One region of the Methylobacterium sp. Leaf100 genome, then DNA from elsewhere that is predicted to be linked to it. Evidence: riboswitches for the same ligand, from Rfam matches in the RefSeq annotation. Region 1 holds a riboswitch; the other holds the start of a gene.

Region 1 (6,706 bases):
TAGGCGTCGTAGGCCGTCAGGGTCTCGGCCGCGACGACCTGCGCGCCCGGCAGGATGCGCGCCGCCGCCGTGCTCAAGGATTGCGGCGCCACAGGCGGTTCGACCCGGCGTCGCCCGTCCGCATTGGTGGCGACCGCGTGGACCTGTCCGGCGATGCCGGTGAACCGAATCTCGACGAGACCGGACACGGCGACGGTGCGCAGGGCGTCGAAGCCGGGGAGGGGCGCTTCTCCCATGACGGCGCTCCGCATGGCGGGTGTTGGGCTCGGCCCGGAGAACCAGCGGTTCGGGTTCATCGACAGCCAACCGCTCGCGACCCAGCCGAGGAGCGCCACGCCGCCGACGATCCCGAACAGGTGGTGCCAACGCATAACGCCGCGATAGGGCGAGACTCCCATAGCGTAGGGCCGGCGCAGGCGCAGGCGCCAGACCCCGAGGACGAGGCCGCTCAGGACACTGGCCACGGCGATGCCGGAGATCCACAGCACCACGTCGCGCCACAGCTCGGCCCGGGCGCGCAGGGGCGTGAGGTAGATCCAGTGCGGGATCGACCCGAGCCAGTTCCAGCCGCGCGCGAACCGCGTCGTCTCTAAAACGACGGCGCCGGTGACCTGCGAGACGTAGCGCTCGGTGCCGGCGGAATCGTCGTGGGCGACGACGTGGAACGGGCGGAACGGATCGTAGCGCGCCGTCACGGTCCACTGGTCGCGCTGGATCGTCGTCACGCTGGGGTTCGGACCGGTCCCGCCCCGGGCCCGAACGAGGGCCAGGGCTTCCGCCCCGGACAGGGGTCCCAGCACCGCGCCGGTCTCGGCCGAGACCGTCCCGAGTTCGCCCGTCGGGAGGATGGTCCGGTAGACCGGCGCATCGCCGCGCATGCCGAGCGACAGGGCGAGGGGCAGGCGCGTCAGGCCGAGGGGCTTCAGCGCCGCGTCGGGGCCGAGCCGCACCCGATCCCAGGCGATGGGGGACAGGCCGGCGAGCCGCGCCGCCTCCGTCAGGTTGGGGAAGGGGACGTACATCATCACCAAGCCCGATAGGACCCAGGTGGCGAGGAACATCCCCGTGGCGATGCCGAGCCAGCGGTGGCCGAGGATCAGCCACCGCTTCATTGGTTTCAGGAGGCGGCGCACGGCGCGTCAGAAGCTGACGCTGTAGGCGACCTCGAACGAGCGCGGCCGGCCGAGGAGCCAGTTGGTGCCGACCCCGTTCACGGCGTTGCCGCTGATGGCGTAGACCGTGTCGGCGAGGTTGTAGGCGCGCAAGGAGAGGCGCGAGGCCGGCCCGACCTGATAGTCGAGCCCGGCATTGAGCAGGGCGTAGTCCGGGCGCCGGGCCATGTTGCCGAAATCGCTGAAGGTCTCACCGACATACTGCACGCCGATGCGCGCCTCCCAGGCCGGGGCGAAGGCCCAGTTCACCCAGAGGTTGGCGACGCGCTCCGGCACGTCGATGGGTTGGCGCCCGGCATAGGACACCACTGCGCCGGCGACGCTCTGGTTGAAGTCGTCGTACTGGGCATGGAGGAGGGCGACGTTGGCATCCACACGCCAGGCGTCGAAAAGGTGGAGGGACACGGCCGCCTCGACGCCCTGCGAGGATTGCCGGCCGACCTGGGTCGAGACGGTGGGCTGGCCCGGCACGGTGGAGACGAGGTTGTCCTTGACGATGCGGTAGCCGGCGAGCGTCCACTCGGCCAGCCCCCCGAAGGCGATGCCCTTGGCGCCGACCTCGACCTGCTGGCCGGTGGAGAGGCGGAAGTTCGCCAGACTCTGCGACAGGGTGATGAGGCTCCCCACCGGATCGGTGGCGGTGGCGTATTGGGCGTAGAGGGAGAGGTCTGGCGTCGGGGCGTAGACGGCACCGAAGCGGTAGCTCAGGGCCTGGAAGTCGCGCTGGAAGGTGGCGCCGGAGACGAGGTTCCGGCGGTTCAGGGTCGGGGCGTCGAAGCGCACGCCCGTCAGCAGCGAGAGCTGATCCGACAGGATCAGGCGGTTCTCGGCGAAGACCGAGGCCTGGTTGGTCGACGTGGCATAGGCGGGCGAGGCGCGGCCGTTGGCCGGGAACAGGCCGGGATCGTAGGCGAACGGATCGACGCTCGTGGTGAGACCGCCGCCCTCGGACTGGAAGTTGTTAGTGTGCCGGAAGGCGATGTGATTGACGTCGAACCCGGCCAGAAATTCGTTGCGGAACCCGAACAGGGTGCCCCGGACCGTCGCGTCGAGGCGGTTCCCGACCTGTTCCTGGTGGTGGTAGATCTCAAGGTAGTCCGAGCGGTCGATGCGGCCGGTGCCTCGGTTGAAGGCGTATTGCTCGACGTCGAGCCACTGGCGCCGGCTCTGGAGCCGGTAGGCGGTGTTGCGCACGGTGATGTCGGCGCTCGGGCTCCACTCGGTCCTGAGCTGGGTCCAGTTGTCCGTCCAAAAAATCTTGGCGTCGCGGACGTTGTAGTTGTTGAACCGGATGGAATCGAGGATCCGCCCGTTGACCAGCGGCGTACCCCAGTAGCGGGCGGGCTCCTGGTAGCCGAGGTCGTGGCTGAGTGTGAAGGCGAGGTCGGGGGCCGCCTGCAAGGTCAGCGCGCCGGAGACCGCGAGGTTACGAAAATCTCCGTCGGGCTGCATCCAGCCGCCGGACCGGTTGCCGCTGATGTTGAAGCGGTAGGCCAGGGCCTCACCGATGGGGCCGCCGGAATCGAGGGCGAGGCGGGCGAGACCGTCCGAGCCCAGGGCCGCGCGGGCCTCGTTGATAGGCGTGAACACCGGCTTCTTCGTCACCACGTTGACGACGCCGCCGATGGCCCCGTCGCCGTAGAGTACCGAGGCCGGGCCGCGCAGGACCTCGATGCGCTCGACGTTCCAGGTGTCGAACGGGAAGGTGACGGTGCCGGCGCCCACGTAGAGGCGCGTGCCGTCGTAGAGCTGCTGGATCGAGTTCGGGCCGGCGAATCCGCGCGCCGTGAAGGCCCCATTGCCGTTGCCGGGGGCCGCCACGGTGGTGATGCCGGTGGCGTTCTCTGTCACGGCCTCCGCGACGGTGTTCTGGCCACGCCGGCGCGCGGTCTCGCCCGCGATCACGTCGACGCTGGCCGGCGTCTCCAGGGGCGTCAGACCGAGGCGGCTGGCGCCGCGATCCACCGTGCGCAGGTTGAGCCCGGCGGGCGCGACGCCGGAACCGGCCACCGACAGGGTGTCGAGGGTGACGGCCGGCTCCTGCGCCGAGGCCGCGATGGGAGCGAGGACAAGGAGAAGACATCCTCCGACGATCCCGGGACCGGGATGATGCGCGAGGCAGGAACGTGGAAACAGCATGGCGATGCGAATTGTCCGAGGGCGCGCGACGTACGCGACGACGCTTCCACCACGCCTAAAACGAATGTTATAATGTTACAATCGTTCAGTCCTGGCCAAGCCTTTTCGTGCGACGACGCATGAGCTCGACGGCCGCACGGGTGCGGTACGCGATCACGATCGATAGGCAATGAAGGCAGTGGTTCGGGCGGGCGCATGCGGAAACGGCGGGCGCGCACGGGGCGCGGTGTGGCACGTCACCGCGAACGAGGCCGATCCGTTCGCGGCATGCGAACGCCCCGACACCCATCAGGACACCCCGCCCGATGCGTTTCGCGTGTGACCACGACTGACGGCAGGTCTCCTGGCTCGCGGGTCACCGCCCTCTCATCGTCTTCCCAGGCCGGGATCTTGGCAGATCCGGAAGACCCAGTGACGTGTTGATGATGGGCTCGCCGCTTACAGTTGCGGGGGCAGCCGCGGCATCGAGCCGAAGCCCTCACCGCGTTCCCTTTTGATCCTCCGGAGAGGAACCGTCACGGTCACGCTAGGGCTTCGCCGAGCACCCCGTCAAGCCGAAGCGCGGATCGTGACGGTCGATCCAGCGGCAAAGCGGAATTCCAGGCACACCAACGGACCGACGACGACCAAGCGCCGAAAACCACGTTGACGCCTGATTGGAGTTATTCTAATTAAGAACGGCGCGGGCGGAGCGACTGCCCATCCGACCGAGAGAGACACAATGACCAGCAACCACAGCATCGCCTGCGAGAGCTGCCGCTTCTTCGACGATCACAAGCTCAACGGCGGCGCGGCAGCCGGCGATGCGGGCCTGTGCCGCTTCAATCCGCCCGTGAGCCAGCCGGAGCCGAAGTCCCCGGGCCTTTGGCCGGTGGTGGCGTCCAAGGATTGGTGCGGTCACTTCACGGCCGAGATGACCGCTGCCGAATAAGCGCGCCCCCATCACGAAGCCCCAAGAGCTGGCGCGAAAGCGCCGGCTTTTTGCGTTCGGGCCCGGACCGACGACCTGGGAGCCGGATTCCGGCAATGGCAGGGCGTGGTGGTCATGATCCGGTCACCTTCGCGTCCGAAGGCGGGGCATCACCGCACGGGGCGACGACCGCGTGTGGCCCGGTGACGGTCGTCCGGCGCGGCTCCGGCGGGCCGACACGACACGGCTGATGGCGCCGCCCGGCAGATTTTCGAAGTTTGAGGATGTCCAACAGATGATCGACCGATCGACCCTCGCCGCTCTGGCCGGCCTGACCCTGGCCGCGCTGCCCGGGTCCGCCCTGGCCGCCACGCCCAACGACGCGACCGGGACCTACCTCACCGAGGATGGCCGCGCGCGAATCCGCGTCGAGAAATGCGGTTCGCAGAACACCAACCTGTGCGGCTACGTCGTCTGGCTGAAGGTGCCGTTGAACGACAAGGGCCAGCCCCGCGTCGACTTCAAGAATCCCGACACCAAGAAGCAGGCACGCCCGTCGCTGGGGCACCAGCTCATCATGGGTCTGAAGCCGGATGCCGACGCTCGTTACGCCGGGAAGATCTACAACGCCGACGAGGGCAAGTTCTACGACGTGACCATGTGGGCCGATCAGCCCACCGAATTGTCCGTGCGGGGCTGCATGCTCGGGTTCCTGTGCGGATCGCAGACCTGGAGCAAGGTCAACGACGTGGTTCCGGGCCAGCTCACCGCGGCGACGAACCAGCCCGGCGGCCCGCGTTCCGACGCCGAATGGGCGCCCAAGCCCGCGGCCCCGAAGCCGGGCGCGAAGCCGGCCGCTCCCGGAACCGCACCCGCCGCCCCCGCGGCGGAGTAGGATCGCGCGTCGCCCGCATCGAGCCGCAGGACTCATCGGGAAAATTTCGAGCCGGCTTCGCCCAGCGGAGCCGGCTTTTTGTAGCTTTGGATCAGTCCACCAGGGCGGCGTAGGTCAGCACCCGCAACTCCCGGCGGATCGGCAGGGCCGAGGACGGGATGAGCTGGGCGAGGAGCACCACCGCGAGATCCTCGGCCGGGTCGACCCAGAATGCGGTGCTGGCGAGCCCGCCCCAGGCGGCCTCGCCGGGCGTCCCGACGATCTGCGCACGGGCCGGATCGAGCATCACCGAGAAGCCGAGCCCGAAACCGATGCCCGTATAGGCCGTCTCGGAGAAGCGCGGCTGGCCCATGGCGGCCAGATCGCCGTCGAGGTGGTTCGTGAGCATGAGATCGACGGTCTTGCGCCCCAGCAGCCGCACGCCGTCGAGTTCTCCGCGCGCCAGGAGGAAGCGGCAGAAGCGCATGTAGTCCCCCGCCGTGGAGACGAGGCCGCCGCCGCCGGAGGCCACCACCGGCGGACGCGCGAACCGGCTCCCGACGCAATCGTCGTAGAGCTTCAGGCTGCGCTCGCGAAACAGACTGTAATTCGCCGCGAACCGCTCGACCTTGTCGGGTGGAACGAAGAAATCCGTGTCGAGCATGCCGAGCGGCGCCAGGACGCGCTCCCGCATGAACTCCGCGAAGTCCTGGCCGGACACGACCGCGACGAGGTAACCGAGGACGTCCGTGGCGACGCTGTAGTTCCACTCGGCCCCGGGCTGGGCCAGCAGGGGCTGGCGGGCAAGGCGCTCCACCACGGTGGCGAGGCTGTCGGTCTGCGCCTCGCCGAAATCGACGCCGTTCTGGCGGTAGAGGCCATCGACGAGGGTGGCCTCCATGAAGCCGTAGGTCAGGCCGGAGGTATGGGTGAGGAGGTCGCGGATGGTGATGGCGCGCTGCGCCGGCTCGCTGTCGAACTTCACCCGGTTGCCGCCGGTGAGCACCCGCATGTCGGAGAAGTCCGGCAGGAAACGGGTGATGGGATCGTCGAGCTGGAAGCGCCCCTCTTCGTAGAGCATCATCACCGCCACCGAGGTGAGCGGCTTCGTCATCGAATAGATGCGCGCGATGGTGTCGGGGGCGAACGGCTTCTCCCGGGCGATGTCGGCGAGACCGTGGGTGCGGAAATACGCGGTCTTGCCCGCCCGCGCCACCATCACCGAGAGGCCGGCGAGCTTCCCGTCGGCCACCAGCCGCTCCATCCAGCCGTCGATTCGCCCCAGGCGATCCGGGCACAGCCCCACCGCCCGCGCCTCGACGTCGATCTCACCGTGCATGCCATCGCTCCATCACACCGTGACGGCATGTAGCCGGGCCTGACGGGGACGCAACCCCGGCGCCATGGTCCTACCAACCCATGGAGCCGGGACCACCCTTGAACGGGCCGACGAGGCCCGGCGTGATCCAACCGCCGTAGAACCCGCCGGGCTGCGGCGTGGCGCGGACGTCGCCGACGAAGCAGCCGTCCATCGGTCCGGCATAGAAGGCGAGGTATCCGGCGATGGCGCGAAAATCCGGCGTGGGATCGGGATAGGCCCAGGCCGCCCCC
Region 2 (6,706 bases), on a different contig from region 1:
ATCCTCGCGCGCCTGCGCGCCGACGCCACCGGGACCAGGGTGGAGACGACCTACCGCCTCGGCGACGCCCTGCGAAATGCCGATACGGTGGGCGCGTATTTTCTGAAGGATCTGGAACCCCGCGAGGGCGGCAAACCGCTCTCCGGTCTCAACGTCGAGGGCCTCGCGGTCATCGGCGACACTCTCTACGCGGGTCTCCGCGCGCCCGTCATCGACGGACGGGCCTTCCTCGTCTCCGTACCCGTCGCGCCCCTGTTCGCCCCCGGCGACGCGCCGCTCGACGTCAAACCGACGACGATCCCCCTCGCCCTCGGGGCCGATGCCGGCATCCGCGATCTCACCACCCTGCCGGACGGGCGCCTTCTCGTCCTCTCGGGTCCGACCCGCAACGGCTTGTCGGTGCCTTATGGGCTGTTCCTCGCGGATCCGTCGTCCGGCAAGGTCACGGCGCTCGGCACCCTTGCGCCATTGGACGGCGACGATTCCAGGGCGAAGCCCGAAGGCGTCGTGCGCCTCGGCCCAGGCCGGGTGCTGGTGGTGTTCGACAGCATACTGAACGGTGGTCCGCGCGAATATGCGGTGGCGATCCCATAGGCGGCCGGCTCGGCGCATCAGGACGGGTCGAACCGATATTGCTCCGGCCTGACCGACCGCCGGCGTGCTTCGACGCGCAGTACCGCGGCGGAGCACCGACAGTACCGAGAACCATCAGGCCCGCAGCCCGAGACAACCCGCGAGGTCCTAGACCGGGGCCAAGGCGCGCCAGTGCGGATGCGCGGCGTGGCATCCTGCACGATGAAGCCGCGGGAATTGCCGACGGAGTCGATGACGGCGATGCCGGCAGCCGCGCCAGTCCTCCGCAAAGATCGCCCCACGCCTGACCCGCTACGCCGCCAGGACGAGCAGCCGGTCGCAATCCACATGGGCTTCTAGGTGGTCGGCGAGCGCGTCGAGCACGGTCTCGATCCCCGCCTCGTAGGCGTGGCCGCCGGACCGGGCGCCGAGGCGCGCGAGCCACGCGGCGCGCTGCGCGTCGTCGGCGAACAGGCCATGCACGTAGGTGCCGGCGACCCGGCCGTCGGCCGAAATCGCCCCGTCCAGGCGCCCATCGGTGAAACGAACGAGCGGGCGCGCCGCGTCGGGCCCGGTGGTATCACCCAGGTGCATCTCGTAGCCCGAGAACGGTACGCCGTCGGGCAACGAGGTGCCGGTGACGGCCTCGAGGCGCTTGACCGGGGTCATCACCGTCTCGACGTCGAGGAGCCCAAGACCCGGCACCGTCCGGGGGGCGCCCTCGATCCCGTGCGGGTCGGCGAGGCGGCGCCCAAGCATCTGGTAGCCGCCGCAGAGGCCGAGCACCCGGCCGCCGCGCCGGACATGGGCGGCGAGATCGATATCCCAGCCCTCGGACCGAAAGACATCGAGGTCCGCGATGGTGGTCTTCGAGCCCGGCAGGAGCACGAGGTCGGCCACGGGGATCGGCTCCCCCGGACGAACCAGAACCACGGAGACGTTCGGCTCGCCCCGCAGAGGATCGAGATCGTCGAAATTGGCGATGCGCGGCAGGACGGGGACGGCCACCACCGTGCGACCCGCCGCGCCTGCTTCGGAGCCGACCAGTCCCAGAACGTCCTCCGCGGGCAGGCGGACGGCGGACGGAAAATGCGGGATCAGCCCGAGGCTGGGCCAACCCGTGTGGCGGGCGATGAGGTCCATGCCGTCGGCGAACAGGCTCGGATCGCCGCGGAAGCGGTTGACGAGGAAGCCCCGGATCATCGCCGCGTCGGCCGGGTCGATCACCACCTTCGTGCCGACGAGGCTGGCGATGACGCCGCCGCGGTCGATGTCGCCGAGCAGGATCACCGGCGTGTTCGACGCGCGGGCAAAGCCCATATTGGCGATGTCGCCGGCGCGCAGATTCACCTCCGACGCCGAGCCGGCGCCCTCGACCACGACGAGGTCGGCCTCGGCTTTCAGATGGGTGAAACTTTCGAGCACGGCCCCGAGGAGGCGCGGCTTCCAGCCCTGGTAGTCCCGGGCCGCGGCCTGGCCGACCATCCGGCCCTGCACCACGATCTGGCTGCCGGTCTCGCTCTGGGGCTTGAGGAGGACCGGGTTCATGTGGACCGAGGGCGCCACTCCGGCGGCCCTCGCCTGAAGCGCCTGGGCCCGTCCGATCTCGCCGCCATCGGCCGTGACGGCGGCGTTGTTCGACATGTTCTGCGGCTTGAACGGCCGCACCCGCAGCCCGCGCCGGGCGAAGGCGCGGCACAGACCGGCGACGATGAGGGATTTGCCGACATCCGAACCGGTGCCCTGGATCATGATGGCGCGGGTCATGACGGCCGGCACCTCAAAACTCGATCCCCTCCTGCGCCTTCACGCCCGCCGCGAAGTGGTGCTTCACGGAGCCCATCTCGGTGACGAGGTCGGCGGCCTCGACGAGGGCCGGCTTGGCGTTGCGGCCGGTGACGATGACGTGGAGGTCGGGCCGGCGGGCCCGGAACGCCGCCACCACGTCGTCGATGGGCAGGTAGTCGTAGCGCAGCGCGATGTTGAGTTCGTCCAGCACCACGAGGCGGATGCTCGGATCGGCCATGAGATCCAGGGCTTTCGCCCAGGCGTGCTCGGCCGCCGCGATGTCGCGGGCCTTGTCCTGGGTCTCCCAGGTGAAGCCCTCGCCGAGGGTGTGCCAGTCGATCTGGTTCCCGAAGGCCTTGAGCGCGTGCTTCTCGCCCGTGTCCCAGGCGCCCTTGATGAACTGCACCACGCCGACCCGCCAGCCATGGCCCAGCGCCCTCAGCATCAGGCCCAGGGCCGCCGTAGTCTTGCCCTTGCCGGGACCCGTGTTGACGATGAGGAGGCCCTTCTCGATGGTCTTCTCCGCCACCTCGGCATCCTGCACGGCCTTGCGCTTCTCCATCTTCTCCCGATGGCGGTTGGCGGCGTCGCTCATGCGTGGTCTCCAAGTTGGGGTTTCACGATCATCGGCAGTCCCGCCACCATGAACACGACGCGGTCGGCCTGTGCGGCGAGGCGCTGATGAAGCCGCCCTGCCGCGTCGCGGAAGCGGCGGGCGAGGGCATTGTCGGGCACGATGCCGAGGCCGACCTCGCTGCCGACCAGGACCACCGGCCCCGGCGCGTCGGCGCAAGCGGAGAGCAGCGCCCCGGTCGCGGCCTCGACGTCGGCCTCCGCCAGGATCAGGTTGGTGAGCCAGAGGGTGAGGCAATCCACCAGTACCGGTCCGCGCGCGGCCGCGACCGCCTCGGGCAGGTCGATCGGCGCGTCCTGCGTGATCCAGTCGGCCGACCTTCGGGTGCGGTGGAGGGCGATGCGGTCGCGCATCTCGTCGTCCCAGGCCTGGGCCGTTGCGAGATACAGCCAGGGTGGCGGCTGCGCCTCGATCACCCCCTCGGCATGGACGCTCTTGCCCGAGCGCGCGCCGCCGAGGACGAGGGTCACACGGGAGAATATCTCGGTCATGGGGGGGACGGCTGCCGCATGGGGCTTCTTTAGCCCGAAACGCCCTTGTGTGGTCAAAGGCGATGCAAACGGCACAGCGGCGCGTTGTCAGGGATCGCGCGACCGCGTAGAAGCATCGGGATCGGACGGTGCCCCGGCGACGGGGTGAAAAGGGAACGCGGTGAGGGGCAAGCGCCTTGAAACCGCGGCTGCCCCCGCAACTGTGAGCGGCGACGGGCCTGCCATCGGCCACCGGAGCGATCCGGGAAGGCGGCAGGTTCCGGATGACCCGCGAGCCAGGAGACCTGCCGTCCGGCACCGGGGACCTTCGTCCTCACCTTCGACCACGGCCGCCGGCGGGGCGGCCAGGAGATCAACCGATGTCGACCAACACCCTCGTTCTGACCGGCACCCGCACCAACGAGCGCCTCGGGGCCGTTCTCGTCGCCGCGTTCCTCGGCCTCGGCCTCGTGTTCATGGCGGGCTTCGCCCCGGCGATGGCGCTCCACAACGCGGCGCACGATTTCCGCCACACCCAGAATTTTCCCTGCCACTGAGCGCCTGGCGCCTGAAGGCAGACACCCCATGATCATCCGGCTCGTGTCGGCGGCCCTGGTCGCCGGCTTCCTCGCGGCTATCGTCGCGACGGGCCTGCAGCTCGCCCTGACCTCTCCGCTCATCATCGCGGCCGAGCGTTACGAGACGCAGGCTCAAGCCCCCGTATCGCCCCCCGCGCCGGGATTCGCATCCCTCGTGGTGCGGGTGCATGGCGGACACGATCACGGCGTGAAGGACCCGGGCGTGTCCGGCGGCGAGACCGCGCCCGCCTGGCAGCCCGGACCCGGACTGCCGCGCATGGCGTTCACGGCGCTCGCCACCCTGGTGGGCGGCGTCGGGTATGCCCTGCTGCTCGGCGCAGTGCTGCTGGCCTGCGGGCGCGAACCGACGCCCGAGACCGGCCTGCGCTTCGCCGTGGCGGGCTTCCTCGCCGTCGCCCTGGCGCCGGCCCTCGGCCTGCCGCCGGAACTACCGGGCATGGACGCCGCGCCCCTCGCCGATCGTCAGTTCTGGTGGGTGATGACCGCCGTCGCCACCGCCATGGGGCTCTACCTCATCGCCATCCGCCGCGCGCCGATCTCCATCGCGGGCGGCCTCGTCCTGATCGTGGCACCACACCTCGCCGGAGCACCCGAGACGAGCCACGCGGCTTCCGCCCTGCCGGCGGGCTACGCGGCCCAGTTCGCCGCACGCTCGCTCGGGATCGCCTTCGTGTTCTGGGCGGTCATCGGGCTCGCCTACGGCTGGGCCTGGACCCTGTTCGGTCGCAAGGCGACGGCGCATGCCTGACGTGGTCACCCTCTACGTCTGCACCGCCTGCCGTGCGGCCGGCGACCCGGCGGAACCCCGCGCCGGTGCGCGCCTCCTCGACGCGCTCCGGGAGGCCGTCGGTGAGCACGGCCAGACCGGCCTGCGGATCGAAGGCGTCGAGTGCCTCTCCGTCTGCAAGCGGCCATGCACCGTGGCGGTGGCCTCGGAAGGGCGCTGGACCTACGTCTACGGCGACCTCGACGCCACCGAATCCGCCCGGATCATCCTCGAAGGGGTCGGCCTCTACGGCGAAACGCCCGACGGCGTCGTGCCGTGGAAGGCGCGGCCCCAGGAATTCCGCAAGGGCGTCGTCGCCCGCATCCCGCCGCTCGCGGCGCACCCTAGTACGGACGCCGCCGAATGACCCTGGTCGAGAAGATTCCCTGCACCATCGTCACCGGCTTCCTCGGGGCCGGCAAGACGACCCTCGTGCGCCACCTCGTCGAGAACGCGAACGGCCGGCGGCTCGCGATCATCGTCAACGAGTTCGGCGATATCGGCTTCGACGGCTCGTTTCTCGCCGCCTGCGGCATCGAAGGCTGCCAAGACGAGGACATCGTGGAGCTCGCCAACGGCTGCATCTGCTGCACCGTGGCCGACGACTTCGTGCCGGCCCTGAACAAGCTCCTCGACCGAGCCGACCCACCCGAGCACATCCTTATCGAGACCTCCGGCCTCGCCCTGCCCAAGCCCCTGGTCCAGGCGTTCCAGTGGCCTGCGATCCGCTCGCGGGTCACCGTGGACGGCGTCATCGCGGTCATCGACGGTCCGGCCGTGGCGGCGGGCTTCTTCGCCGACGATCCGGCGGCCTCCGCCGCCCAGCGTGCCGAGGACACGAACGTCGATCACGACAATCCCCTGGAGGAGGTGTTCGAGGACCAGATCCTCTGCGCCGACCTCGTGGTGATGAACAAGGCCGACCTCCTCGACGCGGCCGGCCGCGCCAAGGTCCGCGCCGAGGTTCAGGCCCATCTGCCGCGCGCGGTGAAGATGGTGGAGGCCGAGCACGGCCGCCTCGACCCGCGCGTCATCCTCGGCCTCGGCGCCGCGGCCGAGGACGACCTCGACGCCAGACCCTCGCACCACGGCGAGGGCGAGGACCACGATCACGACGATTTCGACTCCGTGGCCCTGCCCGTCCCGGCCGCGGCCACGGCCGAGGACCTGGCGATCCGCGTCGGTCGCGCGGCAGAGACCGCCGGCGTGCTGCGCATCAAGGGGTTCGCCGAAGTCACGGGCAAGCCCATGCGCCTCGTCGTACAGGGTGTCGGCACCCGCATCGCCCATCACTACGACCGGCCCTGGAAGAGCACGGAAGCCCGCGACGGCCGCCTAGTCGTCATCGGCCTCAAGGGATTCGATCAGGCGGCGGTCGCCGCCGCCCTGGCCGGATGAGCGCCATGGCGGGACGGAACGGCCGCGCGGCGGCGGCCCTGGGCCTTGCCGTACTCCTCGGACTGGGGGGCTGCTCCGACACGCGCCCGCCGGCGCCCGACACCGCCAATCCCCTCGCGCTGGCCCAGCCCACCCGCAACACCGCAGCCAAGCTCGCCTATACGCACGACCTCACCATCGGCCTGCCGCCCGATCGGGTGGCGGCGCATTTCGCGGCGGCGCGTGACCGCTGCCAGGCCGATGCGGGCCTCGGCTGCATCCTCGTCACGTCGTCCATCGACGACGGTCCGCGTCCGCAGGGGCGACCGCAGGCGCAGATCCAGGTCCGGTTGCCGCACGATTCCGTCGCCCCCTACGTGGCGTTCCTCACGGCCCCCCTGCCGGGCGAGGCGGCGGGCGACGTGGTCCTGCGGCGTCAGGCGACACGGGCCGACGACCTGACCACACCCATCGCGGACGGAGGACGCCGGCTCGCCCA

The links. Region 1 has a riboswitch for cobalamin ahead of ASF25_RS08000 (TonB-dependent siderophore receptor). Riboswitches for the same ligand answer to the same signal wherever they lie in the genome.
Region 2: linked by a shared signal. The riboswitch ahead of ASF25_RS10230 (CbtB-domain containing protein) and the one ahead of ASF25_RS08000 (TonB-dependent siderophore receptor) in region 1 are both predicted to bind cobalamin.

What each region holds. Positions count from the first base shown of each region.
Region 1 covers NZ_LMMW01000011.1:37,519-44,224, reverse strand. Annotated here, with positions in the region: gene ASF25_RS08005 (peptidase) at 1-1,112, opposite strand, end outside; gene ASF25_RS08000 (TonB-dependent siderophore receptor) at 1,140-3,311, opposite strand; cobalamin riboswitch at 3,627-3,843, opposite strand; gene ASF25_RS07995 (hypothetical protein) at 4,033-4,242, shown strand; gene ASF25_RS07990 (DUF2147 domain-containing protein) at 4,517-5,116, shown strand; gene ASF25_RS07985 (serine hydrolase domain-containing protein) at 5,208-6,434, opposite strand; gene ASF25_RS07980 (DUF427 domain-containing protein) at 6,505-6,706, opposite strand, start outside.
Region 2 covers NZ_LMMW01000012.1:475,778-482,483, forward strand. Annotated here, with positions in the region: gene ASF25_RS10210 (DUF3616 domain-containing protein) at 1-594, shown strand, start outside; gene ASF25_RS10215 (cobyric acid synthase) at 886-2,340, opposite strand; gene cobO (cob(I)yrinic acid a,c-diamide adenosyltransferase) at 2,354-2,956, opposite strand; gene cobU (bifunctional adenosylcobinamide kinase/adenosylcobinamide-phosphate guanylyltransferase) at 2,953-3,486, opposite strand; cobalamin riboswitch at 3,596-3,793, shown strand; gene ASF25_RS10230 (CbtB-domain containing protein) at 3,846-4,022, shown strand; gene ASF25_RS10235 (CbtA family protein) at 4,051-4,812, shown strand; gene ASF25_RS10240 (DUF1636 domain-containing protein) at 4,805-5,197, shown strand; gene cobW (cobalamin biosynthesis protein CobW) at 5,194-6,228, shown strand; gene ASF25_RS10250 (DUF4349 domain-containing protein) at 6,234-6,706, shown strand, end outside.